4 regions of the Viridibacillus sp. FSL R5-0888 genome follow, and region 1 is predicted to be linked to each of the others. Evidence: riboswitches for the same ligand, from Rfam matches in the RefSeq annotation. Region 1 holds a riboswitch; each other region holds the start of a gene.
The links. A riboswitch is a leader RNA that binds a small molecule or an ion and turns the genes downstream of it on or off. The one in region 1 is predicted to bind S-adenosylmethionine.
Positions count from the first base shown of each region.

Region 2: it holds a riboswitch for S-adenosylmethionine, as region 1 does, so the genes downstream of both, MKY02_RS02550 (5-methyltetrahydropteroyltriglutamate--homocysteine S-methyltransferase) here and MKY02_RS14215 (methionine biosynthesis PLP-dependent protein) in region 1, are expected to answer to the same signal.
Region 3: it holds a riboswitch for S-adenosylmethionine, as region 1 does, so the genes downstream of both, metA (homoserine O-acetyltransferase MetA) here and MKY02_RS14215 (methionine biosynthesis PLP-dependent protein) in region 1, are expected to answer to the same signal.
Region 4: it holds a riboswitch for S-adenosylmethionine, as region 1 does, so the genes downstream of both, MKY02_RS03925 (methionine ABC transporter ATP-binding protein) here and MKY02_RS14215 (methionine biosynthesis PLP-dependent protein) in region 1, are expected to answer to the same signal.

Region 1 covers NZ_JBBPAU010000001.1:2,850,208-2,858,260, reverse strand. Annotated here, with positions in the region: gene MKY02_RS14250 (DegV family protein) at 1-411, shown strand, start outside; gene MKY02_RS14245 (GDSL-type esterase/lipase family protein) at 486-1,256, shown strand; gene MKY02_RS14240 (YpmS family protein) at 1,264-1,839, shown strand; gene msrA (peptide-methionine (S)-S-oxide reductase MsrA) at 1,852-2,376, shown strand; gene msrB (peptide-methionine (R)-S-oxide reductase MsrB) at 2,373-2,798, shown strand; gene MKY02_RS14225 (YoaK family protein) at 2,976-3,665, opposite strand; gene MKY02_RS14220 (aminotransferase class I/II-fold pyridoxal phosphate-dependent enzyme) at 3,963-5,141, opposite strand; gene MKY02_RS14215 (methionine biosynthesis PLP-dependent protein) at 5,137-6,267, opposite strand; SAM riboswitch class I at 6,339-6,442, opposite strand; gene MKY02_RS14210 (tetratricopeptide repeat protein) at 6,615-7,544, shown strand; gene MKY02_RS14205 (methyl-accepting chemotaxis protein) at 7,764-8,053, opposite strand, start outside.
Region 2 covers NZ_JBBPAU010000001.1:517,502-525,554, forward strand. Annotated here, with positions in the region: gene MKY02_RS02540 (DJ-1/PfpI family protein) at 201-752, opposite strand; gene MKY02_RS02545 (S1 domain-containing RNA-binding protein) at 993-1,421, shown strand; SAM riboswitch class I at 1,661-1,761, shown strand; gene MKY02_RS02550 (5-methyltetrahydropteroyltriglutamate--homocysteine S-methyltransferase) at 1,871-2,992, shown strand; gene MKY02_RS02555 (L,D-transpeptidase family protein) at 3,058-3,552, opposite strand; gene MKY02_RS02560 (PrkA family serine protein kinase) at 3,852-5,747, shown strand; gene yhbH (sporulation protein YhbH) at 6,121-7,284, shown strand; gene MKY02_RS02570 (SpoVR family protein) at 7,347-8,053, shown strand, end outside.
Region 3 covers NZ_JBBPAU010000001.1:2,323,451-2,331,503, forward strand. Annotated here, with positions in the region: gene MKY02_RS11525 (energy-coupling factor ABC transporter permease) at 1-71, shown strand, start outside; gene MKY02_RS11530 (energy-coupling factor ABC transporter substrate-binding protein) at 68-370, shown strand; gene cbiQ (cobalt ECF transporter T component CbiQ) at 372-1,166, shown strand; gene MKY02_RS11540 (energy-coupling factor ABC transporter ATP-binding protein) at 1,159-2,007, shown strand; gene MKY02_RS11545 (TetR-like C-terminal domain-containing protein) at 2,350-2,496, shown strand; gene MKY02_RS11550 (alpha/beta hydrolase) at 2,795-3,436, opposite strand; gene metA (homoserine O-acetyltransferase MetA) at 3,605-4,513, opposite strand; SAM riboswitch class I at 4,605-4,712, opposite strand; gene galE (UDP-glucose 4-epimerase GalE) at 4,889-5,944, opposite strand; gene MKY02_RS11565 (glycosyltransferase family 4 protein) at 6,092-7,222, opposite strand; gene MKY02_RS11570 (sugar transferase) at 7,605-8,053, opposite strand, start outside.
Region 4 covers NZ_JBBPAU010000001.1:795,436-803,488, reverse strand. Annotated here, with positions in the region: gene MKY02_RS03940 (dicarboxylate/amino acid:cation symporter) at 1-42, opposite strand, end outside; gene MKY02_RS03935 (MetQ/NlpA family ABC transporter substrate-binding protein) at 298-1,101, opposite strand; gene MKY02_RS03930 (methionine ABC transporter permease) at 1,165-1,833, opposite strand; gene MKY02_RS03925 (methionine ABC transporter ATP-binding protein) at 1,826-2,851, opposite strand; SAM riboswitch class I at 2,978-3,084, opposite strand; gene MKY02_RS03920 (thioredoxin family protein) at 3,141-3,449, opposite strand; gene MKY02_RS03915 (TOPRIM domain-containing protein) at 3,461-3,805, opposite strand; gene gcvH (glycine cleavage system protein GcvH) at 3,885-4,265, opposite strand; gene MKY02_RS03905 (arsenate reductase family protein) at 4,344-4,700, opposite strand; gene MKY02_RS03900 (acyl-CoA dehydrogenase family protein) at 4,809-6,593, opposite strand; gene MKY02_RS03895 (acetyl-CoA C-acetyltransferase) at 6,621-7,793, opposite strand; gene MKY02_RS03890 (3-hydroxyacyl-CoA dehydrogenase/enoyl-CoA hydratase family protein) at 7,825-8,053, opposite strand, start outside.

The sequences.
Region 1 (8,053 bases):
GTTGAAAGATTAAATATAGTTCGTGAAAATACAAATTTATACGTCGTTGTTGACGTTTTAGATAATTTAATTAAAGGTGGCCGTATTGGTAAAGGGAAAGGTATGATTGGTTCTTTACTTAATATTAAACCAATTGCTTCACTTGAAGGTGGAGCATACAACCCAGTGGCAAAAGTACGAAGCCATAAACAAGTAGTTAAATATTTATTTAATCAGTTTAAAGAAGATACACAAGGGAAAGTTATAAAAGGAGTGGGTCTTTCGCATGCTGAAGGGTTAGCAATGGCAGAGCCACTTAAAAAACAACTTGAAGAATCAGGTTATATGGATACGAAATTTGCCTATACTTCACCAATTATTAGTACACATACAGGCCCAGGTGCAATTGGCTTTATGTACTATACCGATTAATATGATGAGCAGGGGATGATTTCATTCCCTGCTTTCTTTCATTAGACGTACTTAACGAAAGGAAGAAATGGAACGTGAAGAAATTAATAATTTTCATGCTTGCACTTCTTTTATTAAGTGCTTGCAGCAAAGAAATAAAAATGCCAGTTATTGAAGAAGTCATCCCTAAAGACATTATTTACGTTGCTTTAGGTGATTCTTTAACAGAAGGTGTTGGCGATGAGTTAAATCAGCAAGGTTATGTCGGTAGATTATCGGATCAGATGCTTGGCTGGGAAGGCGTTAAATACGTCGAAGTTGAAAATACAGCAAAAAAAGGTCGACGAAGTGATCAACTCGTAGCACAGCTTGAGAGCGGTAAAATTGACGAACAATTAAAAAAAGCTGATTTTATATCGCTCACTATGGGTGGAAATGACTTGATGAAAATTGTCAGACGTGATTTGATGAATTTAAATAAAGAAGCATTTGATTCGGAACGCATCGAATTTCAAAAACGTTATGGTAAAATTATGGAGTTAATTCGAAAAAAAAATAAATCTGCGCCCATAATTTTAATAAGCGTTTATAATCCTCTTTCTATCTTTACGAAGGAAAAATCGGACCTAAATACGATTTTGTATGAATGGAATACAGATATTCAAGATTTTGCAGAGGCAGATAAAAATGCATGTTTTGTAAATGTAGAGGATTTATTCGATTCGAACGAGAATATGGTTTATCATACGGACTTTTTCCATCCTAATGCAAGAGGCTACGATGAAATGACGGATCGCATAATAGGGTCAATCAAGTCATGCGGTTTAAAAAAATTAACCAACGGGGAAATGGACTTCAAGGAGTGATGTGACGGTGAATAAGTGGAAAATAGCTTTTTTCTTTTTAACTGCATTAATGTTATCAGTAATGATTGGATTGTTTGTGTTCATTACGAAACCGGCAACTGATGCGCCAATACCAGAAACAACAGCAATGCCTGAAGGTAGTAAACTATCAGTTCAAACAACACCAGCGGATTTTGAAGCCATTGCAAACAAGTACATTCAGGACGCGATGAAAGCTAAATCCATCCCTGTACATATGTACATCAATGAAGAAGTGTCTTTAGTAAGTGAGCTTAGTGTTTTTGGTATGGAGCTGCCTATTACGATGAAATTTGATCCAACAATTGATGAAGAAGGCAATCTTATATTAAAACAAACAAATGTAGAAGTTGGAATGTTGAATATCCCTCCAAGCACGGCATTGAAATTATTAAATGACTCAGTAGATTTACCTTCTTGGATGGTTATTCGTCCAAACAAAGAGGAAGTATATATGGGTTTAACAGAAATAGAAGTACTTTCAGGTTCTCGCATGCAAGCAAAAGAATTTAATTTAAAAGAAGGTAAGATTATACTGGAAGTAACAGTACCCGTTCAAGAATAGGAGGAGTAGCACATGGCATTAGCAACATTTGCAGGTGGATGCTTTTGGTGTATGGTAAAACCATTCGATCAGCAAGAGGGCATTGAGTCCGTCATATCTGGTTACACTGGGGGACATACAGAAAATCCGACTTATGAGGAAGTTTGTAGTGAAACAACGGGACATTTTGAAGCTGTACAAATTACTTTTGACCCAGCGATTTATTCTTATGAAAAGTTAGTTGATCTTTACTGGACTTTAATCGATCCAACAGATGCTGGTGGTCAATTTTATGACCGTGGACAGTCTTATATGACAGCCATTTTCTACCATGATGAAGATCAGCGTAACAAAGCTGAAGCATCAAAAAAGGCATTACAAGAATCAGGTAAATTTAAAGCTCCAATCGCTGTACAAATTCTACCAGCAACAACGTTTTACCCAGCAGAAACTTATCATCAACATTATTACAAAAAGAATCCAGCACATTACGAGCGCTATTCAATTGGCTCAGGACGAGTTACATTCCAACAACAGCATTGGGGGACAAAATCATGAACAAAGAAGAAAAGTTGAAAACATTAACACCGATGCAATATCATGTCACGCAAGAGCATGGGACAGAGCCACCATTCCAAAACGAATATGATAGTCATTTTGAAGAAGGTCTATACGTTGATATCGTATCTGGGGAACCCTTATTTCACTCAAAAGACAAATTCAATGCAGGTTGCGGATGGCCAAGCTTTAGCAAGCCGGTGGAAGGTGCTAGTATACAAGAAAACTTCGATACAAGCTTTGGTATGCGTCGCACTGAAGTGCGTAGTGGAGAAGCTGATTCACATTTAGGACATGTTTTCCCAGATGGTCCTCAGCCAACAGGGTTACGTTATTGTATTAACTCTGCTGCCTTGAAATTTATACCTAAAGATAAATTACAAGAAGAAGGCTATGGTGAATATTTAAAATATTTTGATTGAAAATGAAAAAGGCAATCCACATTTTGTGGGTTGCCTTTTTTTGTGTAGAACTCAGAGAATAGACTACAAAGTGTAGTTTACTACTGAATTAAATATAAAGAGAGCGACAAACAATATTATGGTTGTTATGCTCATTGGAAGATCGGGATGTAAATTTATTAAGTATTTATTCGTGCGTCAATAGTTCTCTAGAGGTTCTTTTGAATTTTCATTGCTTTTATGATATAAGATTACGGTGATCAGTATAATTCCAGCTGCTATCCAGATGGAAGTTTTTCCTAGATACGTACTAAAGAAGGTCCCAATTAAAGCACCACTTATAAAGGAAAGAATAATAGCAGTAAAATCATTAAATTTCCGCATCGATTCTGAATCATGTTTCACGAATGCAGCATAAGAAGCTTGAGCTGCGGTTCTTAGATTCCCTGTTGTTATGGTTGAATTGTAACTCCATTTTTCCAGTTTGTTGAAGGTGGCAATTTGTAAGGAAGACACAAACGCAATGCACATGGTGATAAGCATATTTGGCACACTAGTAGGTAACCATCCGACTATAAATAAAATCGCGAATTCCAAAAGTAAAACAGCTCGTTTGTGGCTAGTATGTTTATCTTTTATATATTCTGCTACCAAGACTCCAGCTATAAAAGCCAAAAAGGGCGGTATATTAAGAATGGCACCGTTATATTCCGTACTTGCAGCTCTCACCGCAAATAATACCATATTCCCTGTTTGTGCCGTCGCAAACACTGCGTCCCTCGTAATATACGTATAAGCATCTAAAAATCCTCCAACTAAAGCTAATATCATGCCCATAATCAATGAATTAGGTGATAAAGCGAGTAAGTTTTTCGTTTTATTTCCCATTTGGTTTATCTCCTTATCAAAGATGTCCTGTTTTCCCAATATGAAAATTCGTTTTCTTTTTTTGTAAAAGAAAAGTCGCATGAATAATTATAGCTTTACCTCACAATTTTCATTTATTCTGTTTCAGAAATATTTTCGATTTAACTGCTGAGTACCATTGCAGACGATCTAAGTTTTTCAATAGGAAGCTTTTTCTGATGAAACTATAGCTGAATTTTGGAATTACTGTAATGAATAAACTGCATTTAAATAGAAAAAAACGCTCCACCAAGTTAGTGGAGCGACTCATACAATCATCTATTTATTGCCTACAACAGTAAGTTCTTTCGCTTTTACAAATGCTTGCTCAAAATCAGCAATTAAATCGTCGATATTTTCAAGGCCTACAGAGAAGCGTAAAAGACCGTCTGTAATACCACGTTTTTCGCGTTCCTCTTTAGGAATAGCTGCGTGACTCATTGTGGCTGGATATGAGAGAATTGATTCTACGCCACCAAGACTAACTGCGAAAATCGGAATTTGAACATGTTCAACAAACGCTTTAGTGATTTCGCGATTAGGTAATTTAAATGACAATACAGCTCCAGCACTTTTTGCCTGTTTTGCATGGATGTCATGACCTGGATGCGATTTCAAGCCAGGGAAATGAACTTCTTCTACTAATTCGTGAGCTTCTAAATAATTTGCAAGTTTTGATGCGGATGCTGTCGATTGTGTTAAACGTGCATTTAACGTTTTAATACCTTGAATTAATGAGAAGGAGTCTTGTGCGCCTAAAATGGCACCGAATGAGTTTTGCATGAAGTAGATTCGGTTACCAAGCTCTACGTCCTTTGTTACCGCAAGCCCTGCAATAATATCGCTATGTCCTCCTAAAAACTTAGTGGCACTGTGTAACACTACATCTACACCAAGGTCTAATGGACGTTGGTATAAAGGTGTCATAAATGTGTTATCTAAAAATGTTAGAGCACCATTTGCCTTTGCAATAGCTACAACCCCTTCAATATCTGTAATACCTAGAAGCGGGTTAGCTGGAGTTTCTATATATAACACCTTTGTATTTGGACGTATAGCCGCTTCTACTGATGTTAAATCAGAGAAGTCAGCAAATGTATGCTCAACGCCAAATTTCGTTAACACTTGTGTCACAAAACGGTATGTTCCACCGTACACTTCAGATGTCACAACAATATGGTCGCCAGCTTCTAATATCATAAATGCAGACGCGATGGCCGCAATACCGGAAGAGAATGCAAATCCGCGTGCCCCTCCTTCAAGTTCAGCAATCGTTTTCTCTAATGCATCACGAGTTGGATTACCAGAGCGACTATAATCATATGGACCAAACGAATCGAAATGCTCTTGATCAAAAGTAGATGATAAATATATTGGAACATTAACTGCACCTGTTTTTTGCTCGTAATCACCGCGAGTAGAAGCAGTGATTAAACTTGTTTCAATGTTTTCATTAATTGAACTCATATGATGACACCTCTTTTTCTAAGATAGAAAAAACTTGTTGTAAATCCGCGATTAAATCTTCTGCTTCCTCAATACCAACTGAGAAACGAAGTAAGGAGTCATCAACACCGCGAGCAATTCGTTCTGCTTCAGGAATATCCGCATGTGTTTGTGTAGTAGGATATGTGATAAAGCTTTCAACACCACCCAGGCTTTCAGCGAAGACGATTAACTTCAAGTTTTCTAAAAACTTACCAACCCATTCACCTTTTTGTAAACGGAAGGAAATCATTCCACCTTTACCAGCAAACAGAACGTCTTTTACTAAAGGTTCTTGTTCTAAATAAGCCGCGATGTGCTTAGCATTTTCAGTATGTTGTTTCATGCGAAGGTGTAATGTTTTTAATCCACGTAGCAGTAACCATGAGTCAATTGGAGCAAGCGTTGCACCTGCAGCATTATGGTTTGTGAATAGTTTTTCGCTAAGCTCTTTACCCTTACTTACAACAAGACCCGCTAGAACATCATTATGACCACCGATGTATTTAGTTGCACTATGTATAACAATATCCGCACCTAGCTCGATTGGGCGTTGATAGTAAGGTGTTAAGAAAGTATTATCAACAATTAATAATAAACTATGCTTTCTTGCAAGCTTAGCATAAAGTTCAATATCAAACTCCTGCATTAATGGATTGGTTGGTGTTTCAATGAAAATAGCACGTGTATTTTCATTTATTAAACCTTCAACCTCTGATACAGAAGAGAATTTTGCATAATGAGATTTGATTGCATATTGTTCTTGGTATTGACCGAGTAAACGGTATGTACCACCGTAGATATCCTCAGGTAAAATAATTTCGTCACCCGATTTAAATAGGGATAGAACTAATTGAACAGCTGCCATCCCGCTACTACAGGCGAAGCCAGCGTCTCCAGATTCTAATTTAGCAAAACCTTCTTCTAAAACGGTACGTGTTGGATTTTTTGTACGTGTATAGTCATAACCAGTTGATTGGCCAAGCCCATCATGAGTATAGGCGGTAGAAAGATAGATTGGTGTGTTCACAGCACCTGTTTTGGAATCGGTATGATTTCCCAGCTGAACTAATTGTGTCGCAATGTTTTTGTTTGTCATCATGTCATCATCCTTTATAAAAAAGTAAAAGGCCCTCTAAGGAAGAGGGCCTTCAAAATATGAAGTCAATCTCCTTATCTACAAGACTACGTCTACTGGAATTAGCACCTTGCCGCATTTAGGGTGGTTGCTGAGATATCGACGGGCCAAGTCCCTCCATCTCTCTTGATAAGTAAATATATTCAATTGTTTGAAAGTTAATAATAATGAAATTTTACCATGTGAATATGATAATATCAACCTTATTATGAAGCAAATCTAATTTGAAAAGTTTATAAATTTCTATAAGTGGTACAATTTTTATATGAATATGCTATTATTGCATAGTTGAATTGGAAGGTGACAAGATGAATTTAAATGACATAGCTGTTAATCAGTTATTACTAGAATTTAAATTTGAAGAAGCTCAAATGATGCTAGAGCAAGCAGTAATGGAAAAGAGAGATATACAATCGCTCCATAACTTAGCATGTTTTTATATAAGAGACACAGAAGAATATTATAAAACTTTACCCCTTTTAGCTGAAGCAATTGAAAAACAGCCAAAGCATTATTTTCCTTTTGCTTTACTAGGTGAAATTTATTTGCGAATGGAAAAATACATTTCAGCCATCAGGATTTTAGAATATGCATTAAAAATGAAAGATACTGAAGTAGTCCATGCGAACTTAGCAGCAGCATATTTTAATATGAACAATTTTGAAAAGGCAGCAGAACATTATAAAAAGTCCGCAACTGATGGCGATTTTTTGAAATATGCGGAAATGGTTTCATACTTACAGTTAGATGATCACGATTCTGTACTTAAAACACTGAGAAAAGTTAATGAAAATGATGAAAATTATATGGGTGGAGTAAACGTGGCTGAACTTTTTGCTCAAATCAACTATTTTGATGAAGCAATCCCGTTATTTGAAATGGGATGGAGAGAAATAGTTAGATCATATGAATGGGTAGAACATTATGTCTACTCACTCATTCAATTAGGTAGAGTAGAAGAAACCGCAGATATTATAGACCAGATGAAGACAGAAACGACTGATGAAATTGTAGAAAGCAAAGTAAGGGCGATGGATGGAGAATTCATAGAGGGGAATATTGAAGAAACCATTATGGACTTGCAACATACAAATGAAAAATATAATACACTGATTGGTCGTATTTTGAATGGCTACCGTCCTAAAATTTTCTTCGAGCCATATTATGTTTCTCAATGTTATCTTTACGGATGCAAAGTACATGGTAATAAAACGTATGATGAATATGTAAATATGTAAGTGGCCGAGAGAAATGATAATATCTCTGGCCATTTTTGTTTATATAGAGCCTATAACTGAAGTGTATTCATTAATATTACTATAAAAGGTTGTCTTGAAAAGGTGTAGGGTAGGAGGGATATAGTATGAACTTAGTAAATTTTTATAAAGCGAAATCAATAGTGGGAAATAAAAAAACTTGCAATCTCATTAGAGTTTGCAAGTCATTTAGTGGAAAAGTTATACTTTGAATTCCCCAACCACTTTTCGTAACTCATCTGCCTGATGAGATAGTTCAATCGCTGATGCTGTAATTTCTTGCATTGAAGCAGAGCCTTCTTCTGCAGAAGCTGCTGAACGCTCTGTACTCATAGCTGTATTTTCAGCAATTTGATTTACTTCTATAAAGGATACAGCCACTTCTTGGCTATAGCTTAAAGTTTGCTCAATTTGAACTACCATTTTGTTAATAATGGCTACAGTTTCGTTTGTTTGTTTAATAATTTTATCTAAGGAAGCATTTGTTTCAT
Region 2 (8,053 bases), 2.3 Mb from region 1:
AATTTAGTAGCTTAGAGTGTAGAATATCCAATTGAATTACAGATTAAAACTGATCTACATTTTAATTTATACTAATTTCAAATGCTTACTGTTTATGAATGAGGTTTATGAGGAAGTGAATCAGTAGTTATAAAGAAACGTATCCAAAATACTTTAGGATATATGGATACGTTCTTTTGTCTATCTTTTATTAACAAACCTTATTGATTCAGTTGTTTAATGAATTCCCTCATAAATCCGGGTAGATCAGGCCAAGCATGTCCGGAAATGAGGTTTCCTTGAACATGGAGAGGATCTTCAATATAAGTTGCACCCGCAGCTTCTACATCTGGTTTACATGCGATATAAGCCGTTAATTCGCGACCTATTAAGTATTGAGAAACAGTTGTTAAAATGAGACTAGCGTGGCAAATTGCTGCAACAGGTTTATTTGCCTCAAAGAAATGAGCAACGATTTTTGGAACATTTTCATTTAATCGAATGTATTCAGGAGCTCTACCTCCAGGGATAATCAATCCATCATACTCTTCAGGATGTACATCCTCAAACGCCAAATGAGATTCAATTAAGTATCCTTTACTCTCTGTATAAGTATCCCAACCAATAAAATCATGAACGACCGTCTGTAAGTTTTTCTTCGATGGAGCAGCTATTTGCACATCATAGCCCTCTTCAAGACAACGATAATAAGGATAATAAATCTCCAAAGCCTCAACGGCATCTCCAGCTAACAATAATACTTTCTTTGACATTACTCATTTCCTCCTCTCAAAAATGGTCTTTCGCCTTCACTTGTATATTCTGAATATATTATCAATTCCCTCTATTACGATAGATTTTTTTAAAAAATCTAATTGTGCCAGTCACGGATACTATTTAAGTTATTAGTATTAAATTGGAAATATTGTTGATATTAAAAAATATAGCGGAATACTGGCGCCAAAAATTAAATTTGATATAATAAAGTATAGTATTTATTAGGAGGAAATGGATTGTCAGTAGAAATTGGTAGCAAGGTACAAGGTAAGGTTACAGGAATCACAAATTTTGGTGCGTTTGTTGAGTTGCCAGATAAGGTCACAGGACTTGTGCACATTAGTGAAGTTGCAGAAGCTTACGTAAAAGATATTAATGACCATCTGAAAGTTGGGGATCAAGTAGAAGTTAAGGTCCTAAGCGAAAAAGAAGGAAAAATTGCCTTATCCATTAAAAAAGCGATTGATAAACCTGTTGAAAATACGTCTTCATATACGAAGCGTCCATATCGCCAGAAAGATAGTCGTCCACGAGGCAATTTCCAACCGAAGGAAACCTTTGAAGATAAGATGGCTAAATTCTTAAAATCAAGTGAAGATAACTTATCTACTCTAAAACGCAGCACCGAGTCTAAACGTGGTGGAAGAGGCGGACGAAGAGGATAATTATAGATAGCAGAAGAAACGCACATCTTTTAAGATGTGCGTTTCTTTAATTTTATGGACCATAGTCACAGACACTACTTTAGTCATTAGAATTAAATAAAGTATATGATCGATATCAAATCTACGAATTAATAAATATTTAATAAGATAAAACTTGAATTGAACAGGTAAATAGTTCTGATTATTGACATTCTATGGATATACATGTAGATTGTTAACTAGTAATTAAATATGTAACTTTCTTATTTAGAGAGATGGAGGGACTGGCCCTTTGATATCTCAGCAACAGACTTTTTTTGCACTGTGCTAATTCCAGAAGCGTAACGCTTGAAGATAAGAAGAGTAAATAGCCATGAAGCCAATCTCTTCTTTCTTTTAAGAAGGGGTTTTTTTGTACCTCGAAAAGCTCAATAAAAAATACAAATTTAACTTCAGAGGGGTTGTCTAATTTGACTAATACAGTAACTAAAGCACCATTTCGAGCAGACCATGTAGGGAGCTTTCTTCGCCCACAAGTACTTAAAGATGCAAGAGCACAATATCAACAAGGTCAGATCACTAAAGAAGAATTACGATTAGTTGAGGATATAGAAATTGCTAAGCTTGTTGAAAAACAAAAAGAAGTTGGTCTATCTGCTGTAACAGATGGTGAATTTAGAAGAAGATGGTGGCATTTAGACTTTATCAGAGCGATTGAAGGGATTCGTGTTTATGAAATAGACCTTTCGGGTGCTTTTAATGGAGCGATGAAAAAAGCGGAGGCATACATGGTCGATTCGAAATTAAAGTTCCCTAAAGAACATCCATTTTTAGAAGACTTTAAGTATTTGAAAAGTATTGCCGGTGAGCATGTTGCTAAAATTACAATCCCAGGACCTAATATGATTTTTTACTCGGGTGTAGTTGGAAGCGAACCGTATTTAAGCAATCCTACATATGCTTCACTCGATGAGGTAGCTAAAGATATTAGTAAAGTATATCAAGATGCGATTCAAGCTTTTTATGAAGCAGGGTGCCGCTACTTACAATTAGATGATACAAGCTGGGGAGCTTTGTTCAGTGATGTTTTCCGAGATAAGATAAAAGAGCAGGGATTTGATCCAGATGAATTAGTAAAAAAGTTTGCTGATATTACTGTTGAAGCAGTAGCAAATAAACCGGAAGATATGACGGTTACGATCCATATTTGTCGAGGGAATTTTAAATCATCATGGTTATATCAAGGTGCGTATGAGCCGATCGCAAAAGAACTATTCTCACGTGTGAATGTGGATGCCTTTTTCTTAGAATTTGATAATGAACGATCAGGAGATTTTAATCCATTACGATTCATTAAAGATCAACATGTCGTTTTGGGATTGATTACTTCCAAGACTTCTGAACTCGAAGATGAAGATGAAATTAAAGGAAGAATCGAAGAAGCAACGAAATATGTGAATATCGATCAACTTTGTTTAAGTCCACAATGTGGTTTTGCCTCTACTGAAGAAGGCAATCTATTAACTGAAGAACAGCAATGGGAAAAATTACGTCATGTTGTACGTATCGCTAAAGACGTTTGGAATAAATAGATTTTAAAATAAGGACTATCTACAAAAGTCAGCTATCAGACTATTGTGGGTAGTCCTATTTACCATTATGGATGTATAAAAACCGGAGTTCCTATTGGAATAATACTTGCTAACTCTTCTACATCCTCATTATGCATACGAATACAGCCGTGAGATACGGCCTTACCGATTGAGCTTGGATCATTTGTGCCGTGAATTCCATACGTATCTTTTGATAAGCTCATCCACATTGTTCCAAATGGGCCTCCTGGGTTAGGTGCTTTATTAATGATAATAAAATTTCCTACAGGTGTATTGGTTAACATTTTTCCAACCGCAATAGGATATTGCTTTTGTAAAATACCATCTTTATATAATCTAAGCCAACGATTGTTGAGTGAAACATCAATTTGATATGGAATTGTATTAGGATCAGGAAAACCTGGAATAACAATAGGTTGGCCAATATAAAGTACATTTGGATTGATAGATGGGTTCGCGCTTATAATTGCGGATAGCGGTGTGCGATAATCTCTAGAAAGTTGAAACAGTGTTTCACCTGGTTTAACCGTATGAATCAGTGTAATCACCTCCGAAGTTGTTACAGTACATTATATGTTTGTTATATAGGGAGTTTCATAATGACATATTGACATTCACAATTTTTTTAGAAGGAATGGCAGAAAAGGTAAAACTGCTGACAACTATAAAATTGGTCTTTAGTAGGATTAATGACACTTTAACCAGTTGAATGCATGCTCCATGAGCTACTTCAAGATTTCCTCAAAGAAGAATCCTCAACAATGACTCATTATTGGGTATCATTATTTCTCTAATTTCATACTATGTTATAAATCAGGCTAAGAATGGAGGGAAGGCTATAGACATTTTAAGTAAGTTTAAAGTTTATCGTGAAGAAGAAAACAGACTGAAATGGGAAGGCTCGTTTGCGGATTACTTAAACATTGTAAAGGAAAGGCCGGAAGTTGCTCAAACAGCCCATTCACGTGTGTACAATATGATTAAAAGCTCTGGATTAGAAGAAAGAGATGGGCAAAAATTATTTAACTTTTTTGGACAAGAAATTTTCGGGCTCGAATCGGCAATTGAAAGATTGGTAGAGGAATACTTTCATCCTGCAGCAAGAAGATTAGATGTTCGCAAGCGGATTTTATTATTAATGGGACCCGTGAGTGGAGGGAAATCTACAATTGTGACATTGCTAAAACGAGGGCTTGAGCAATATTCACGAACAGATGAAGGAGCGGTATACGCAATAAAAGGATGTCCGATGCATGAAGACCCACTCCACCTTATTCCTCACCATTTGCGTAAAGATTTTTATGAAGAGTATGGTTTGCGCATAGAGGGTAATTTATCTCCTTTAAACACGATGAGACTCGAAAAAGAATATGATGGCCTTATTGAAAATGTCATGATTGAACGGATTACATTTTCAGAAGATAAACGTGTGGGGATTGGGACATTTACACCTTCTGATCCAAAATCACAGGACATTGCTGATTTAACTGGTAGTATTGATTTTTCAACGATTGCGGAATTTGGTTCTGAATCAGATCCACGTGCTTACCGTTTTGACGGAGAACTTAACAAAGCAAACCGTGGCATGATGGAGTTTCAGGAAATGCTTAAATTAGATGAAAAGTTTTTGTGGAACTTATTGTCATTAACACAAGAAGGCAATTTTAAAGCAGGCAGATTTGCATTAATAAGTGCTGACGAGTTAATTGTTGCTCATACGAACGAAACTGAATACCGATCTTTTATTTCAAATAAAAAGAACGAGGCACTTCACTCAAGAATTATTGTGATGCCTATTCCTTATAATTTAAAAGTAAGTCAGGAAGAGCGAATTTACGAGAAAATGATTAATGAAAGTGATATGGCGCATGTTCATATTGCCCCTCATGCATTAAAAGTAGCTGCAATCTTTTCTGTTTTAACTAGGTTAGAAACACCTAAAAAGCAAAGTATTGATCTTGTGAAAAAGATGCGTATGTACGATGGGGAAAGTGTAGAAGGATATAACTCAATTGATGTAGAGGAATTGAAAAAAGAATATCCAAATGAGGGCATGAATGGTATCGATCCTCGTTATATAATAAATCGAATTTCATCTGCCATTATTCGAAAAGAAGTGCCATCTATTAATGCATTAGATGTTTTACGCTCGCTTAAAGATGGGCTTGACCAACATGCCTCGATTTCCCAAGAAGATAGGGAAAAATTTATAAATTATATTGCAGTTGCAAGAAGAGAATACGATGATATTGCTAAGAATGAAGTTCAAAAAGCATTTGTTTATTCGTATGAAGAATCTGCAAAAACGCTAATGAACAATTACCTCGATAATGTTGAAGCATACTGTAATAAAAATAAAATTCGAGATTTCCTTACAGGAGAAGAAATGAATCCAGATGAAAAACTAATGCGATCCATAGAAGAACAAATAGGAATTTCGGAGAATGCGAAGAGGGGATTCCGAGAAGAAATTTTGATTCGTATTTCGGCTTATGCAAGAAATGGAAAGAGATTCGAATATCATTCTCATGAAAGATTACGTGAAGCAATTCAAAAGAAACTGTTTGCTGATTTAAAAGATGTTGTGAAAATTACAACGTCCTCAAAAATGCCTGACGAATCTCAGCTTAAAAAGATTAACGAAGTTGTTGCAAGGCTTATAGATGAACATGGATATAATTCAACTTCAGCAAATGAATTATTGCAATATGTAGGCAGCTTACTGAATCGTTAAAGTTAAGAAAAGCGTCTAGTTACCCCGAAAAGAGCTGGACGGATGCCCTTTAGCGATTTGAAGGGAGCATGGCGCATTCTTCTAGACAGCTATTACAAAACGTATATTATCTTTTCTTTTTAAATAAGGGGTGTCCAGATAAACTTTAGGGCACTCTTTTTTTTTTACAAAAAGAAGTTAAACAATTCTAAAAACTAACATATTATAAGAAAAGTGCCTTTCAATTTTAAGGGGTTTCATATAAGAAGTAAAACTTACAGGGAGCCGTACTTAATAATGCAATATCAAGAAATAACGGTCTTTTGATTATGATGTAAAGTCGGTTGCTAATAGTCTTAGGCGAATTTGATTTTATAGATGGGTGAGGATAAAAATGAGCGAAAACCAGGATAAGCGCTTTGTCATCTCTCAGGAAAATTGGTCCCTCCATCGCAAAGGGTACCAAGATCAACAACGCCACATGGAAAAAGTAAAAGATGCAATTAAAAATAATTTACCAGATTTAATAAGCGAAGAAAGTATTGTTATGTCAAATGGTCGTGAGGTTATTAAAATTCCTATACGATCTCTAGATGAATATAAAATTCGTTATAACTACGATAAGTCAAAACATGTTGGTCAAGGACAAGGTGATAGTCAGGTAGGCGATGTAGTAGCAAGAGCTCCAAGTCAAGGGGATAAAGGTAAAGGTGCAGGAAACGGTAAAGAAGCAGGTGACAAACCTGGAGAAGATTACTATGAGGCAGAAGTAAGTCTTGAAGAAATAGAGAGCGCCTTATTTAAAGAGTTAGAGTTACCTAATTTGAAAGAAAAAGAAATGGCAGATATCACAACCGAAAAAATTGAATTTAACGATATTCGGAAAAAAGGTCTTATGGGTAATATCGATAAGAAGCGTACAATCTTAAATGCGATTAAACGTAATGCCATAAAAGGAAAAGCAGAGATTACACCAATCCATAATGACGACTTACGTTTTAAAACATGGGATGAAGTGACAAACCCTGAATCAAAGGCAGTAGTCCTAGCGATGATGGATACAAGTGCCTCGATGGGCAATTTTGAAAAGTATTGTGCAAGGAGTTTTTTCTTTTGGATGACAAGATTTTTACGTTCCAAATACGAAACAGTTGAAATTGAATTTATTGCTCATCATACAGAAGCAAAAGTAGTATCAGAGGAAGATTTCTTTTCAAAAGGAGAAAGTGGAGGAACACTTTGTTCATCCGCCTATATAAAAGCTTTAGAACTGATTAAACAGAAATATAATCCAACAAGATATAATATTTATCCTGTTCATTTTTCAGATGGAGAAAATATGTCGACTGATAATGAAAAGTGTATGAAATTAGTTCAGGATCTAATGAAAGTATCCAGTATGTTCGGGTACGGAGAAGTAAATCAACATAATCGTTTTTCGACATTAATGTATAACTATAAAAAAATTGAAGATCAGAAATTTCGCCACTATATATTGAGACATAAAAGTGACGTTTATGAAGCATTAAAAAGCTTTTTCCAAAAAGTTGAGTCTTAAGCGAGAGACGGATGGTGCCAAGCACTCATTTCCTAATAATAGACACGGGGGGATTTAGATAAATGGAAAAAGAGCTTCACCAAGCGATTGATGAAATTACGGAAATTGCGACTGGGTTTGGTCTAGACTTTTACCCGATGCGTTATGAAATATGCCCTGCAGATATTATTTATACATTTGGAGCATACGGTATGCCTACTCGTTTTTCCCATTGGAGTTTCGGTAAACAATTTCACAAAATGAAGCTGCAGTACGATTTAGGTTTAAGTCAAATTTATGAGCTTGTCATTAACTCCAACCCTTGTTATGCATTCTTACTAGATACAAATAAGTTAACACAAAATAAGCTGATCATTGCGCACGTTTTAGCGCACTGTGACTTTTTCAAGAATAACGTTCGCTTCTCTAATACAAGACGAGATATGGTTGAGAGTATGACAGCTACGGCTGAACGAATAGCCAACTATGAAATGCTCTACGGAAAAGAGGAAGTTGAAGAGTTTTTAGATGCTGTATTAGCTATTCAAGAGCATATTGATCCATCTATACAACGACCCAAGTTGTTAACGTATGAGAACGATATAGATGAAGATGAGGATGTTGCCCGTAAAACGCCTTATGATGATCTTTGGAGAATAGACGAAAAAGAAAAAGAAGAGAAGATCATACGACAAAAAAAGAAACAGTTTCCGCCATATCCAGAAAAAGATCTACTATTATTCATTGAGCAATATAGTCGTGAATTAGAGGAATGGCAAAGAGATATATT
Region 3 (8,053 bases), 530 kb from region 1:
TCTTAAAAAAATACAACGTAGCTGAGCTAAAAGCACTTCGCGTCTTCACAAAAGGAGCTGAACAACGATGAAAAAGAATTTAATACTAATCTCAATCGTTGTCATTCTTGCTATTTTCCCTCTTTTCATTCAAAAAGGGGCTGAATTTGGAGGAGCTGATGGTGAAGCTGAAGCTGCCATTGGCGAAATTAATGCTTCGTATGAGCCTTGGTTCTCAAGTATTTGGGAGCCACCAAGTGGTGAAATCGAAAGTCTATTATTCTGCCTTCAAGCAGCCATTGGTGCTGGTTTTATCGGTTACTTTGTTGGTCTAACAAGAGGTAAATACAAACGCAAAGATAATGTGAATAACAAAGAGGGTCAAATATAAGATGCTTCTTATTGATAAATATGCTTATATGAATCGTTGGCAGCATATTCATCCAATAGAAAAAATGGTATTCACCTTTTTTCTGATGTTATTTTCGTTAACTGTGAAAGATACACTTGTATCACTCATCACATTCACTGTGATGAGTGCTTTTACAATTTTAGGTGCGAAAATTCCTTTTAAATATTATTTCAAGTTATTATTAGTGCCTAGTTTTTTCCTATTATCGAGTATGCTTACAATATTAATTTCAGTTTCAAGCAATCATAGCTTAAGCCCCTCTTCACTTTGGACAACTGAATTTTTAGGATTTCATATTTTTATTACAGAAAATAGTGTAGAGACAGCAATCCAATTATTTTTTACAGTGCTAAGTAGTATTAGTTGCTTATATTTCTTAACATTGACTACACCCATCCATGATATTTTACATGTATTACGTAAGCTGAAAGTACCAGCATTATTAATCGAATTAACTGAAATAACATATCGCTTCATTTTCGTTTTTTTAGAAACATCACTTAAAATTCATCAAGCACAAAATTCTCGTCTTGGTTATTTTACTGTGAAACAAAGTATCCACTCATTAGGTTTACTTGTTTCCACTTTATTTGTCCATGTATTTCAACGTTCTAAAGAATTAATAATTGCAATGAATTCTCGGTGCTATACGGAAGATATAAAATTATTAGAGGGTGAGTATTCATTTTCTAAAAGAAACTGGGTATTAATTGGACTCATTTCTTTTAGCATTGTCTCTGTTTATATTCAGTTTGGAGGAAGTCTAAATGGATGAGCTTTTTTTTGACATACAACATCTTACACATAGCTATCAAGATGGGACGATTGCATTAAACGAGCTTTCTCTTTCTATAAAAAAAGGTAAGAAAATTGCACTACTCGGTAATAACGGAGCTGGTAAATCTACATTATTTCAGCATTTAAATGGGATATTGCAACCCACTTCAGGTGAGATATATTTTAAAGGAGAACGGATGGAGTATGGGCGCAAATCTTTATTACAGTTACGAGAGCAAGTAGGCATCGTATTTCAAGATCCAGATTCTCAATTATTTTCTGGCACTGTAAAACAGGATATCTCGTTTGGTCCAATTAATCTTGGCTGGTCTAAAGAAAAAGTAGTTGAACAAGTTGACTGGGCGATGCAAAAAACTGAAGTTATCGCCCTACAACAAAAACCAATTCATTTTTTAAGTTTAGGACAGAAAAAACGTGTTGCTATTGCTGGAGTTTTAGCAATGAATCCCGATGTCTTAATATTAGATGAACCATCTGCAGGTCTCGATGCATATTATTCTAAACAAATCATGTCACTTTTAAATACGATTCATAAACCGCATAAAACTATTATTTTATCGACACATGATGTGCATTTTGCATATGAATGGGCTGATGAGATCATTGTCATGAGTGATGGACAAATTCTATATCATGGTGATCCTGTCTCCGTTTTTAAACAACCTAACTTACTTTCAAAAGCTCATCTTGAGAAGCCATGGGTATTTGAAACGGCAGAGCAATTACTGCAAAACGGCATGTTAGCAATTGATGTCCCCTTCCCTCGAAATAGGGAGCAATTATTTCAACAATTTAAGGCAGACAAAACAGTAAAGTAACAATTATTATTCTTAAACCATACTAGTATTTTTCTAGTTTGGTTTTTATTTTCTCTTAGACGCTGGATTTTGATCTTATCTATATAGACTACCGAGGTTTATATTTAATCAATATTTATTCATACGATAATATTAAAGTTATTACTATTTACAATTAATATAGAAATAAACAAAGCCACGAGCGACTTTTTACCATGGCTTTGTTTATTTTTCTTCTATTTAATTTTTTGCTTGTTCTAAAGTGGTTTTTTCTATTTAGTATCCGCTTTTTTTTATACTAAAAATCAGCCAGCACCTTTTTTAATAGAATTATCTGAATATATAAAAGAAAATTCCGACTTCATGAATGTCATTCTTGGTCCAACTTCTGCTCATTTAGGAGTTATTCAACAATGGTTAGATAGTGATATGAAACAAACACCCTATGAAATATCATTAATACTTTTCAATTTGACGGTTCAAGGACCTAGATCTTCTATTGGACTCTGAATTAAAGGCAGGATTATAAACTTTTCATCTTTTTATCAAAAGCAAACAGTCAGTTGATGAGATTGTAATGGCAGCTGGCTGTTTCTTCAAATACATGCTTTACAGGAATCTCAGCTAATTTCATCTTAATTGCCTTCATTTTCATTTATTCTAGATAACTGGTTCTTGTCCCCATAGAAAAAACACCTCCACGTTGATTTTTAGAAGTAGGATACCCAATTTTTCAACGAAAGGTGTTTTTATTTGTCTCATTTTTCTATGTCAGTACATAATTTTTCTCGTAGCATTTAAAATATAGTTAAGAAATTTGTTCTTTTAAGAAAGTGACTAAGTCTAAGTGATTAGCTGGTGTAACACCATGTCCGTCTGGATAGCTCTTAAACGTGACAGCTGCACCTAATGACTCAAAGAAGTCCTTACTTTCAAGACCCCATTGATGCGGTAGAACATAATCATATTCACCATGAGAGATGAAAATTGGCATATGTTCCACTGATTGTTTATGATATTCGTTTTTCACAAAATCAGGAATATAACCACTTAAAGCGACAACTGCTGTCAACTTATCGCCTAAAACAAATGCTAGTGACTGTGCTAAAATAGCTCCTTGGCTGAAGCCCATTAATACAACTTTCTCTACATCAATATTATAAACGAAAGAAGCTTCATCTATAAATTCTCGGATAAAATGAACTACTTTATCAAAAACTGGACGATCTGGTTCCCCTATATCTTGAATTGTAAAGAAGGCATAACCAGGTTTATGTGTAATAGGACCACGCAAACTAAAAATATGACAACTATCTTTAAATTCAGCTACTAATCCAGGTAAATCTTGCTCATTACTCCCCATTCCATGTAATAAGAAAATGGCTGGGTATTTTTTAGATGGATCCATATTTTTTGGTTCTGTATGAATAAATGTAAAAGGTGAGTTCATTAATTGTCTTCCCTTCGAGATAAACTATATTTATAATAGCATAAAGTATGCTTTGTTGGTGCTCACCTTTAGATTTTAATAGAAAATGGTCTTTACTTATAAAGAGTATCTACAAAAAAAGAAAATGCCCTATGCTATTTTACTAATAGAATAGAGCATTTATTTATATTATTCCCACTCAAATGGTGTTTCTTGGTACACATAGTAGTTCAGCCAGTTAGAGAACAATAAATGCGTATGTGAACGCCAAGTATTATATGGCTGTTTTGCTGGATCATCATTTGGAAAATAATTTTGAGGAACTTCTATATTCAACCCTTTTGCAACGTCACGTGAATATTCGTCTGCCAAAGTATGAGCATCGTATTCTAAATGCCCAGTTATCATGATGTGCTTTTCATCTTCTGACATGACAATAAATACTCCAGCATCATCAGAGGCTGAAAGTAGTTTGAGCTTTGGATGAGCTTCAACTTCTTCAATAGATACAGATGTATTCCGTGAGTGTGGTGCAGTGAATATATCATTAAAACCTCGAACAAGCTTTACAGTTGGATCTGTGATTGTATGATCATAAATTCCTGAGCATTTCTTCGCAAGTGGGAATTTCCCAATACCATAATGATGATAAAGTGCTGCTTGTGCACCCCAACAGATATGTAACACAGAAGTGACATTTGTTTTAGTCCAATCCATAATACTGACGATTTCTTTCCAAAAATCAACATCTTCAAACTCCATTAATTCAATCGGTGCACCCGTTATAATCATGCCGTCAAAGCGTCGGTGCTTAACATGTTCAAACGTCGTATAAAATGATTCTAAATGTGTTTTACTAACATTTTTTGAAACATACGTTGCAGTATTTAAAAACGTTACGTTTACTTGTAGAGGTGTATTACCAAGTAGACGTAATAATTGAAGCTCAGTTTTCTCTTTTTCTGGCATTAAATTCAAAATTAATATATTTAAAGGACGAATATTTTGGCTTTTTGAACGGTCCTCTTCCATTACGAAGATTTTTTCCTCTTTTAGTAATTCCGTTGCCGGAAGGTTTTTCGGAATATTAATTGGCATAGCTATTTCTCTCCTTTTTGTCTATTATGTACACGCATATAAAAAGCCCTCATTCTAAGGATAAGAATGAGGGCTAACTTAACACGCTCGTTTCTTATCTTCCAAGACTTTTGTCTTGTAGGACTTAGCACCTTTCTGATTAAATCAGAGGTTGCTGAAGCTTCACAGGGCCTTATCCCTCTGCTTCTCTTGATAAGAATATGTAATTGATTTAATCCTATCATTAAATTGTCAGATAAGCAAACATTTCTGTCAATTTAACCATAGGAAATAAGCCCTCATAGTTTTCCTATAGGGCTTTAGAAAAGTATTTTAAAACAGGGTAATTCAGTATGTTTAATACAGTATAAATCATATTCCATTTTTATGCAACAATTACAAATCAGTTATATATAACAACTGATTTTCTGCTACATTCCTTACCTTATAACCATTTGGATTATTCCTTTGCCATCTCCAAGCATCTCGACACATATCTTCCAAAGTTTTTTCTGCTACCCAATTCAGTTGTTGTTTTGCTTTTGTCGCATCTGCATAGCTAATGGTAACATCACCTTCACGTCGATCACTTATTAGGTATTTAATTGGAATACCTGAGACATATTCAAATGTTTTTACAACTTGTAGGACGCTATATCCTTCACCAGTACCTAGATTAAATACTCTCCATCCATACTTTCCTTTTAAACTTTCTAACGCTTTTACATGACCTTTTGCCAAGTCTACTACGTGAATATAATCACGAATACCGGTTCCATCAAGCGTTGGATAGTCATTTCCATATATATTTAAAAAAGGTAATTTACCCGTTGCCACTTGCGTAATATAAGGCATCAAATTATTCGGAACGGAAAAAGGATCTTCTCCTATCATGCCACTTTCATGTGCTCCAATTGGATTAAAATATCGTAATGAAACAATGGAAAAAGAATGATTGGATTGTGCAAATTCATATAAGAATTTTTCAACAGCTAGCTTTGTTGTTCCATAGGGATTCGTTGTATTTAAGGTTGCAGTTTCAGGGATAGGACATTGTTCTGGGGTGCCATAGACAGTTGCTGATGAACTGAAAACGAGTTGACGTACTTTATACTTATTCATTAGTTCGACTAACTGGATTGTGCTTACCAAATTCTGCAAGTAGTATTTAATTGGATTGTGGAGGGATTCTGAAACAGATTTGGAACCTGCTAAATGAATGACGCTATCGATTGAATAGTTTTGAAATACCTTTTCTAAATCTTCTTTATGACTAATATCTACGGAGAGACATGTTATTTTTTTCTTTGTGATTGCTTGCATACGATTGATTACTTCTTTATTACTATTAATAAAATTATCTACAATAATGATTTCATGACCAGCTTGGATTAACTCGATACATATATGTGAGCCAATATATCCTGCTCCACCAGTTACTAGAATGTTCAATACTTCTCTCCATTTCTTAACTTCTTTGAATTACTTATTACATTCTTCCTCCTAGAACGAGATGTCTTTAGGATAATCGCCTCCTTTAATACAAATCCGTTTGTAACTTGTCTAAATTTAAAAATCTAGAGAATTGCTAATAAAAACTTAGTGATGATCAAGTATTGTTACATCTATTATCTGTTTCTTTTCATTTTGAGCCTGTAAATACTGACTCACTGTTTTGTCATACATAGAATGAAATGAGAATCTATCTTCAAAATAACGGCAACCTGCATGACCAAGTTGCAGCCTTAAGTCGCTATTCTCTAGTAATTGAATCAACTTGTCTCTAATAACTTGTATATCATGATTTACTATATACCCTGTTTCATTATCGATAATGAGTTCTTGTACACCCCCTACATTCGAAGCGATAACTGGTAACTGAGCTCTCATTGCCTCCAAGATAGAAATAGGTAGTCCTTCAAAATTAGACAAAAGGACAAAGATGTCAGCCTGTTGTAGTTGTGTTTCTATATCATCACGAGAACCTAGAAATGTAACGCGGTGGTCGATACCATTTTGTAGCGTTAACGTTTTTGCAGCTTCCATCTCTTTTCCATCACCTATGAAAACTAGCTGCCACTCATTTTCTTTCATTGAGGAAAGAACTTCAATCAAAAGATCTTGACGCTTAGGTTGCTCAAATCTTGCTACCATAACGATTTTTGATATTTTATTTTGAGGAAAGCTATGTTTATTACTATTCTGAATACCATTATGAATCGTCGTCATTTTTTCTTTTTTGCCAACTTTTTTTTTGATAGCAAGTGCGTAATCATAATTTGAAACAGTAATAATTCTAGTCGTTTTTCTCGCAAATGCCCTCTCGATTTGTTGATAAATCCAACGTTTTATTGGTTTTACTCCTTCAGTAAATGCCCAACCATGTGCAGTAAAGACAGTTGGTATATTTAAAGAAAAAGCTGCTAACCTACCAACTACACCCGCTTTTGATGAATGAAGAGCTACTACATCTGGATTAATACGACGTAATATGGAACGTATTTCAAAAAATGCACGAATATCAGCTACAAGGTGAATAGCCCATTTTAAATTTTGAAGTTGAATAATGCTTATATTCTTTTCATTTAACGGCTTAAAAATGAGTTCTCCTTTTGAAGTGAGTATTGTTACTTCATGTCCATCTAAAGCAAGTTGTTTTGTGAGAGCAAGTACATGTGTTTGAGCTCCGCCAGTTGTATCTAATTTCGTGATTATTTGAACAATTTTCATTAACTCACCTTTCTTTGATCTTTGTGTTAGCCAATATACGCTGATTAATGAAACTGTTCTCCATATGGCCAATTTATTTACCTTGAAACCACCATTAACGAATGCTTATGATTACACAAATACTTTGCTGCAATTATCTGGTTTTTAATATGGAATTAATAGCCGCTGTTAACAGTCAAACATTACTGCCTGTAATACAGTTACAAATACTAAAAACCTTCTAAGAATCTATTATGTATAAGTGAAATAAGCTATTATTTCTTTTTACTCCATCATTTTTGGCTTCACATGTCAGTTTACTGGATGATCAAACTTCATTATTTTTCGACTTGCTCGCAATACATGGCCATTTATATAGATGAAATATAACTTGAATTACATATCAATAAGCTCCTTCTCGACTAAAAACCACACGAATAGTGCGAATTAATATTTTGATATCGAGTAGTAAAGAGCAATTCTCTACGTAATCAATGTCATAATTTATTTTTCTTCCATGAGGAATATTAGAACGTCCATTTATTTGCGCCAATCCTGTAATTCCTGGTTTCATATACAATCTTTTAGACTGTTCTACATTATAATAAGCTGTAATTTCAGGTACTTCAGGTCTTGGTCCTACTAGACTCATTTCACCTTTTAAAACATTAATAATTTGTGGTAGTTCATCTAAGCTCATTTTTCTTAGTAACTTCCCTATACCTGTCATCCTCGTATCCTGTGAGTTCTTAAAAACAAACTGTTCGGGGACCCCACCTTCCCAGTCAGTCACTTTACACCTCTGACTAAGATCATTACGCATCGTCCTGAACTTCCAAATTTGAAAGTTTG
Region 4 (8,053 bases), 2.1 Mb from region 1:
CGCGACGATAATTCGTGGCAATAAACCAAACTTGATCTTCATAAAATGTCCTCCTGATAAATACATATGTCTTTTCTAAAAGTATATGCACACTCTATCACACCCACTTATTAAAGTGAATAGCACAACAATAATCCGGAATATTAAGTATTTTCAAATTATTATAATTAGATTGTGTTAATCAACTAATTTCAAGGTTTACAATATTCACGTAGCATAATTACCTAAATATTGTTATTAACTTATAAATACATAAAAACACCCAAGCTTATTCAGCTTGGGTGTTTCAATTCTTTCTTATTCAGATACAGGAACAATATCCCCGTTCCATTCTTTTAATATATAGTCTTGCATTTCTTTTGAATGGAGCACTTTAACTAATTTTTTAATCTTTTCGTTATTCTCATCTTCTTTACGAACAGCAATCACATTAATGTACTCTGATTCTTTATCTTCTAATGCAATTGCGTCTTTCCCTGGGCTTATACCGGCATCAATAGCGAAGTTAGAGTTGATTAATACTGCGTCACCTTCGTCATTTTTATACATTTGTACAAGCATTTCGGGTGCAGTGTTTGCATCGAATTTAAAGTTTTTTGGATTCTTAGTAATATCCTTAATTTCAGCTGCAGTTTTATCTACGCCTTCTTTTAACGTGATAAGTCCTTTTGCTTCAAGTAGGGATAACATACGACCATGGTCTGAAACTGAGTTACTTAGAAGAATTGTCGCGCCTTCTGGAAGATCTTCGAGTTTTTTATATTTTTTAGAATAGATACCGATTGGCTCGACGTGCACTCCACCAACATTTACAAAATCATATCCATTTTTCTTATTTTGAAGTTCCAAGTAAGGGACGTGTTGGAAAAAGTTAGCATCTAAATCCTTATTCGCCAGATCTTTGTTCGGTAAAACAAAATCTTGATATCTTTCGATTTCCAGCTTGATACCTTCTTTTTCAAGTAATGGCTCTGCTTTTTCTAAAATTTCTGCATGTGGTGTATTAGCTGCACCGATTACTAATTTCTCTTCTGATTTACCACAAGCTGCTAAGCTTAGGGCTAATACTCCCGTAAGGATTCCTGCTACAAATTTCTTCATGTTCTTAACGCTCCTTTTATACTGTTTAGTTATATGTGATCGGTTATACCGTATAAGCCCAAATTATCTTTTATCAATCTTCGTCGTAATAAGATCTCCGACGAATTGAATAACAAATACCACTACTAAAATAAGGATTGTTGCAACGAAAGTTACATCGCTTTGACTTCTTTGGAAACCGTCTAAGAATGCTAATGTCCCTAGTCCACCTGCCCCAATAACACCTGCCATTGCTGTGTATCCAACAAGTGCGATAGCTGTTACAGTAATACCCGAAACTAATGCGGGTAATGACTCTGGGATTAACACTTTACCGATAATCGTAGAAGTTTTTGCGCCCATTGAACGTGCCGCTTCGATGACACCTTTATCAATTTCTTTTAACGCAATTAAAACCATACGCGCATAAAACGGTGCTGCTCCAATGATTAATGCTGGTAATGCGGCATTGGGACCTCGAATTGAGCCTAATAATAGTTTCGTAAATGGTATTAATAGAATCACTAAAATAATGAATGGAATCGAACGGAAAATATTCACGATCGAACCTGTTAACCAACTTACTAATTTATTTGCCCATAATTGCTGAGGGCTCGTCAAAAACAGCAAAATACCTAAAGCTAAACCAATGACAAAAGTGAAAATTGTAGCAACACCTGTCATATACAGTGTTTCTATCGTTGCTTCCCACATTCTGTCCCATTGTACATTCGGGAAGAGATCATTAAGCATTTTCGATCACCTCCGTTTTTACTCCATGTTCATTCATATATGTGACTGCTTTTTGTACATTATCATTATTGCCATCTAACTGTATAATCAGCGTGCCATATGGTCCACTTTTCGTTTGCGAAATATTACCATGGACAATATTCACGTCCAAATTAAGTTCACGGCTTAAATGTGAAATAACTGGCTGACCAGTTGAAGAGCCTACAAACATTAATTTTACAAGTGTTCCTGATGGGTAGTTTTCAATAATTTGTTCAATTGATTCTTTACGTTCATTCGTATCTGTAATTTGAGAAACAAATCGTTTTGTAACGTCTGCTTGTGGTGATTGGAATACTTCTAGAACATCACCATTTTCAACAACTTGTCCAGCTTCCATTACTGCCACGCGATGACAAATTTTACGAATGACATGCATCTCATGCGTGATAAGTACAATAGTTAAGCCTAATTTCTCATTGATATCGACTAGTAAATCTAAAATTGAATCCGTTGTTTCAGGATCAAGTGCTGAAGTAGCTTCATCACAAAGCAGTACTTCTGGGTTATTTGCCAGTGCTCTAGCAATACCTACACGTTGCTTTTGACCACCTGATAATTGAGAAGGATACGCCTTTTCTCTGCCTTTTAAACCAACTAATTCAATAAGATCTAATACCTTTTTCTGACGTTCTGCCTTAGATAAACCTGCAATTTCTAATGGAAATGCTATATTCTCTTCTACAGTACGTGACCAAAGTAAATTGAAATGTTGGAAGATCATACTGATTTTTTGACGCGCATTACGTAACGCACTTCCTTTAATCGACGAAACTTCCTGACCATTCACAACAACTTTACCGGTCGTCGGTTGCTCCAAACCATTTAATAAACGAATGAGCGTACTCTTGCCTGCTCCGCTGTATCCAATAATGCCGAATATTTCTCCGTCTTCAACAGATAAATTCACATTTTTGACAGCGGTTAACTCTCCGTTAGCGGTTTTATATTTTTTCACAACATTTTCTAACTGAATCACTGTCATACCACCTTTATTTTAAAACTAAAAAGTATGCACTTTCTACTGGCATCTCTTAGAAACTAAAAAAACCCTTCTGCAGATTAACAGAAGGGTTCAACGCAAAGCTATATACGTAAAACCGTTCTCTCATCTTCCAAAGTAAATACTTTGTGTGATTTGGCACCGTGCCATATAAATATGACGGTTGCCGGGCTTCATTGGGCACTTCCCTCCACCTCTCTAAATAAGAGTAACGACTATATTTAATTAGTTATGTTTGCTACTTTATCACGCTATTGCTTCAACGTCAATCGTTTTGACGTAATTTTTCAAACAAAAAAGGTACTGATTGAAAGGCATAGATTTTATCATGAATTTTCCCATTCTTCGAAATAATCAAGCATGGGACACTTTCTATTTCATAATCAAACGCTACATCTTGTATATAATTCAAGTTCGCTTTACCAATAGGAATATCGCTAACGACATGTTCTACTACTTCCATCATTTTCGACGCAACTGCACACGTCCCACATAATGGTGTATACAAATAAAAAGCCGAAAGCGAGGAGTTTTTCATAGTTTCTTCCCATTGTTCACGTGACCATTCTTCCATCTTCTTCATTCCTATACTATTAGATATTCTTTATGAACTGTAAAATTTGCCGCCAATAATATTCTAGCTAAATGTCTTCTAGGAGTAGCTTCTACTTGTTTATAAGTAGAGGAGGTGTGTAGATGACGAGCATTTGGGAACTCTCTTTTAAAAAGAGCACGGAGCTTATCACCCGATGAGTCAGCATCAAAGAATGCATACAATTCGCAGTCCTCATATGGTGCCAAGATTTCTTCTAATCGGCTTGCACTAACTGTTCCATTCGTACATATTATCGGAATGTTCTCTGCTAGTATTGGCGCAATTCGCAACTTATCTTGGCGCCCTTCCACGATAATCAGCTTGTTAAAAGTCATATATACCCTCCTAACAAATACTTTTTGCCGTTTACCAAGTTTAAAAAAACGCCGAGCAAATGCACGGCGTTTTCAGATCTTATTCTTCGATAATTGCTTCGTATTGTTCTGCAGTTAATAATGCATCAACTTGAGCGTTATCAGCTGGTTCAACTACAACCATCCATGCTTTATCGTATGGAGATTCGTTAACGAACTCTGGGCTTTCTTCAAGCTCTTCGTTAATTTCAACAACTTTACCAGAAATCGGTGCGTAAAGTTCTGATACAGTTTTTACAGATTCAACACTGCCGAATGGTTCGTCTGCTACTAATTCGTCGCCAACCTGTGGAAGTTCAACAAAAACGATATCGCCTAGTTCAGATTGTGCGAAATGTGTAATACCGATACGTACTTTTCCGTCTTCAGTTTTTACCCATTCATGTTCTTCAGAATAGCGTAAGTCTTTTGGTGTGCTCATGAATACCCCTCCAAATATGTAATTAAATTCACTTTAAGTTTGACATATTTCCATTGTAAAAACAAGCATATGTCTGTGTTATTTCCATGTCTGTTCAAAGTCTGATTCTTTAAATCCTAACGTCACTTTTTTACCGTCTGTAACGATTGGACGCTTGATTAACATACCATCCGAAGCAAGCAATTCTAATTGCTCATCTTCCGTCATATCAGCAAGTCGATCTTTCAATTGTAGCTCTCTATACTTCATTCCTGAAGTATTAAAAAATTTCTTTAATGGTAAACCACTAGCATCTAAATATTGTTTTAATTTCTCTTTAGAAGGTGTTTCTTCAACGATGTGCTTATCTGTATAGTTTACCCCATTTTCGTCTAACCATGCTTTTGCTTTACGACAAGTTGTACATTTTGGATATTGAATGAATAAAATAGACATATACATGCTCCTTTTTCCAAACTATTTAATTCTATTGTAGTGGGAGTATAGTCTACAAGCAAGAAATCCGAACACAAAAGTTGTGTTCGGATTCTCAACTAGCTTATTTTAGACAACAAATTTCTCAGCAGCAATTAGTTTAACTGATGCTTCACGTTTCTTGGCAATAACATTGTAAGGATTGTTACGAGTAAGTTTGCGAAGCGCAGATAACATCATACGAGCATTGTCTCCGTCTACAGCTGTAATGATTGTTTCTTTTGCTTCTTTTTCGATTTCTTCAAACGCTTCTTGGCAGAAGATTTGAGTATATAGTAATTTTTGGCTTGCTTTGTCTACCCCATCACGAGCAATAGCTTTTTCTGTACGTAACACAGTAGATTCCATTGCAAATAATTGGTTAGCGATATTCGCAATGTTCACTAGTAATTCTTGTTCGGCATCTAATTTCGGGCCATATTTTTGTGCAGCAAGACCAGCTGCTAATAGAGCGATTTTTTTCGCATTTTTCACAAGATGCTTTTCTTGTGCTAATGGCTCATCACCAATTTCTTCAGGCATTAGCATTAAAAGCTCTTGTTGTAGGCTCTGCGCTTGTTGCAATAAAGGTAACTCACCTTTCATTGCTTTTTTCATAAACGTGCCAGGTATGATGAAACGGTTAATTTCGTTTGTTCCTTCAAAAATTCGATTAATACGTGAGTCACGGTAAATACGCTCTACTTCATACTCTTGCATGAAACCATATCCACCATGTAATTGCACTGCTTCATCAGCGATATAGTCAAGTGTTTCAGAACCAAAAACTTTATTGATAGAACATTCAATAGCATATTCTGCAATTGATGCTGCAATCGCTTTGCCGTCTTTTTGTTCGTCTTCACTTAATTGGCCCATACGATCTTCAAAGTATCCTACTGTACGGTAGATTAAACTTTCAGTAGCGTATAATTTTGAAGCCATTGTTGATAGTTTTTCTTTCGTTAAATTGAAAGATGAAATAGGTGTTTTAAATTGTTGACGCTGGTTCGTATACGAAATCGCTAATTCAAGAGCACGCTTTGATGCACCAATTGAGCCAACACCTAATTTGTAACGACCGATATTCAAAATGTTAAACGCAATAATGTGACCGCGCCCTACTTCACCAAGTAGGTTTTCAACTGGTACTTTTACATCTTCTAGAATTAGTGTACGAGTTGAAGAAGATTTAATCCCCATTTTCTTTTCTTCTGCACCGACAGAAACACCTGGATAGTTGCGTTCTACTATGAATGCTGAAAATTTATCGCCATCAATTTTCGCATATACGACGAATACATCAGCAAAACCAGCGTTTGTAATCCATTGTTTTTCACCGTTTAATACATAATGTGTACCTTCTGCATTTAATTTGGCTACTGTTTTAGCACCTAATGCATCCGACCCAGAACCTGGCTCTGTTAATGCATAAGCTGCAATTAGCTCTCCAGATGCAAGCTTAGGTAAGTACTGTTGTTTTTGCTCTTCATTACCAAATAATACGATTGGTAATGAACCAATTCCAACATGTGCACCGTGTGTAATAGAGAATCCGCCAGCTACTGACATTTTCTCAGCGATTAATGCTGATGTTACTTTGTCTAAGCCAAGACCTTCATATTCTTCAGGAACATCTGCAGCTAAAAGACCAAGTTCACCAGCTTTTTTCAATAATCGTACAGAATGATCAAACTCATGATTTTCTAAGTTCTCAACGACTGGTAATACTTCATTTTGCACATAGTCCTCTGTCGTTTTCGCAATCATTTTATGCTCTTCAGTGAAATCTTCTGGCGTAAATACACGATCAAGTTCTACATCTTCAGTTAAAAAGCTACCGCCTCTAATGATATTCGCTAATTTCTCTGTCATAATAATCGCTCCCCTTTTGTGTGTTATTTATAGAATTTCAAATACGCCAGCAGCTCCCATACCGCCACCGATACACATTGTTACTACACCGTACTTTTTACCTTGACGTTTTAACTCATGAATTAATTTCAGTGTTAGGATGGAACCTGTAGCACCAAGCGGATGCCCTAATGCAATTGCACCACCATTAACATTAACTTTTTCAAGGTCGATACCCAGTTCACGCACCACTTGAATTGATTGTGAAGCAAAAGCTTCGTTAATTTCCCATAGGTCAATATCTTCAATAGATAGGCCAGCAATTTTCAGCGCCTTCGGTACAGCAACTGTTGGGCCAATCCCCATAATTTCAGGAGGCACTCCACCTACGGCAAAGGATAAAAATTTCGCCATTGGCTTTAAACCTTGTGCTTCTGCCTCTTCACGGTCCATAACAAGTACTGCTGCTGCACCATCTGAAGTTTGTGAAGCATTACCTGCTGTTACACTTCCAGTTACTGAAAACGCTGGGCGTAATTTCGCAAGTGTTTCTTGAGATGTACCAACACGTACACCCTCATCCATATCAAAAGTGAATTTTCTCTCTTGCAAATTATTCCCCGCATCCACGTATCGTTGCACGACTTCCACTGGAACGATTTCATCGACGAATTTACCTTCTTGAATTGCTTTTGCCGCTAATTCATGTGAACGAACAGCAAAGGCATCTTGATCCTCACGACTAACATCATATTTCTTAGCCACTTCTTCCGCTGTATGCCCCATACTCATATAATATTGAGGGGCAGTTTCCGCTAAAGTCGCATTAGGTCTAATCACATTACCCATCATTGGTACTAGACTCATAGATTCAATACCGCCTGCAATAATAGCCTTTGAATGTCCAAGCATAATACGTTCTGCAGCATAAGCGATTGATTGTAAACCTGATGAACAGAATCGATTAACTGTTACAGCTGGTGTTGTATCAGGTAGCCCAGCAAGCGCTCCTATATTACGCGCAATATTCATCCCTTGTTCTGCTTCTGGCATAGCGCAGCCAAGAATTAAATCATCTATGTCCCCTTCATAACCTGCTCTTTGTAATGTCTCTTTTACAACTAATGCTCCAAGATCATCAGGACGAATAGTTGCTAAAGATCCTTTTTTTGCTTTTCCAATAGGTGTTCTTGCACCTGCTACAATAACAGCTTCACGCATAGTAGATTCCCCCTTAATCACTTCTCTAAAATTAGTTGCGAAGTGGTTTCCCTTTCACTAACATATGTTGCATTCTAGCTTGCGACTTTGGCTCTGCAACAAGGCTTAAGAACGCTTCACGCTCTAAATCTAGTAAGTACTGTTCATCCACTAATGTGCCGTATGGAACTTTGCCACCCGCCAAAACATAGGCAAGCTTTTTCGCTATTTTCAAATCATGCTCACTAATGAAGCCTGATTGATACATTCCTTGTGCTCCT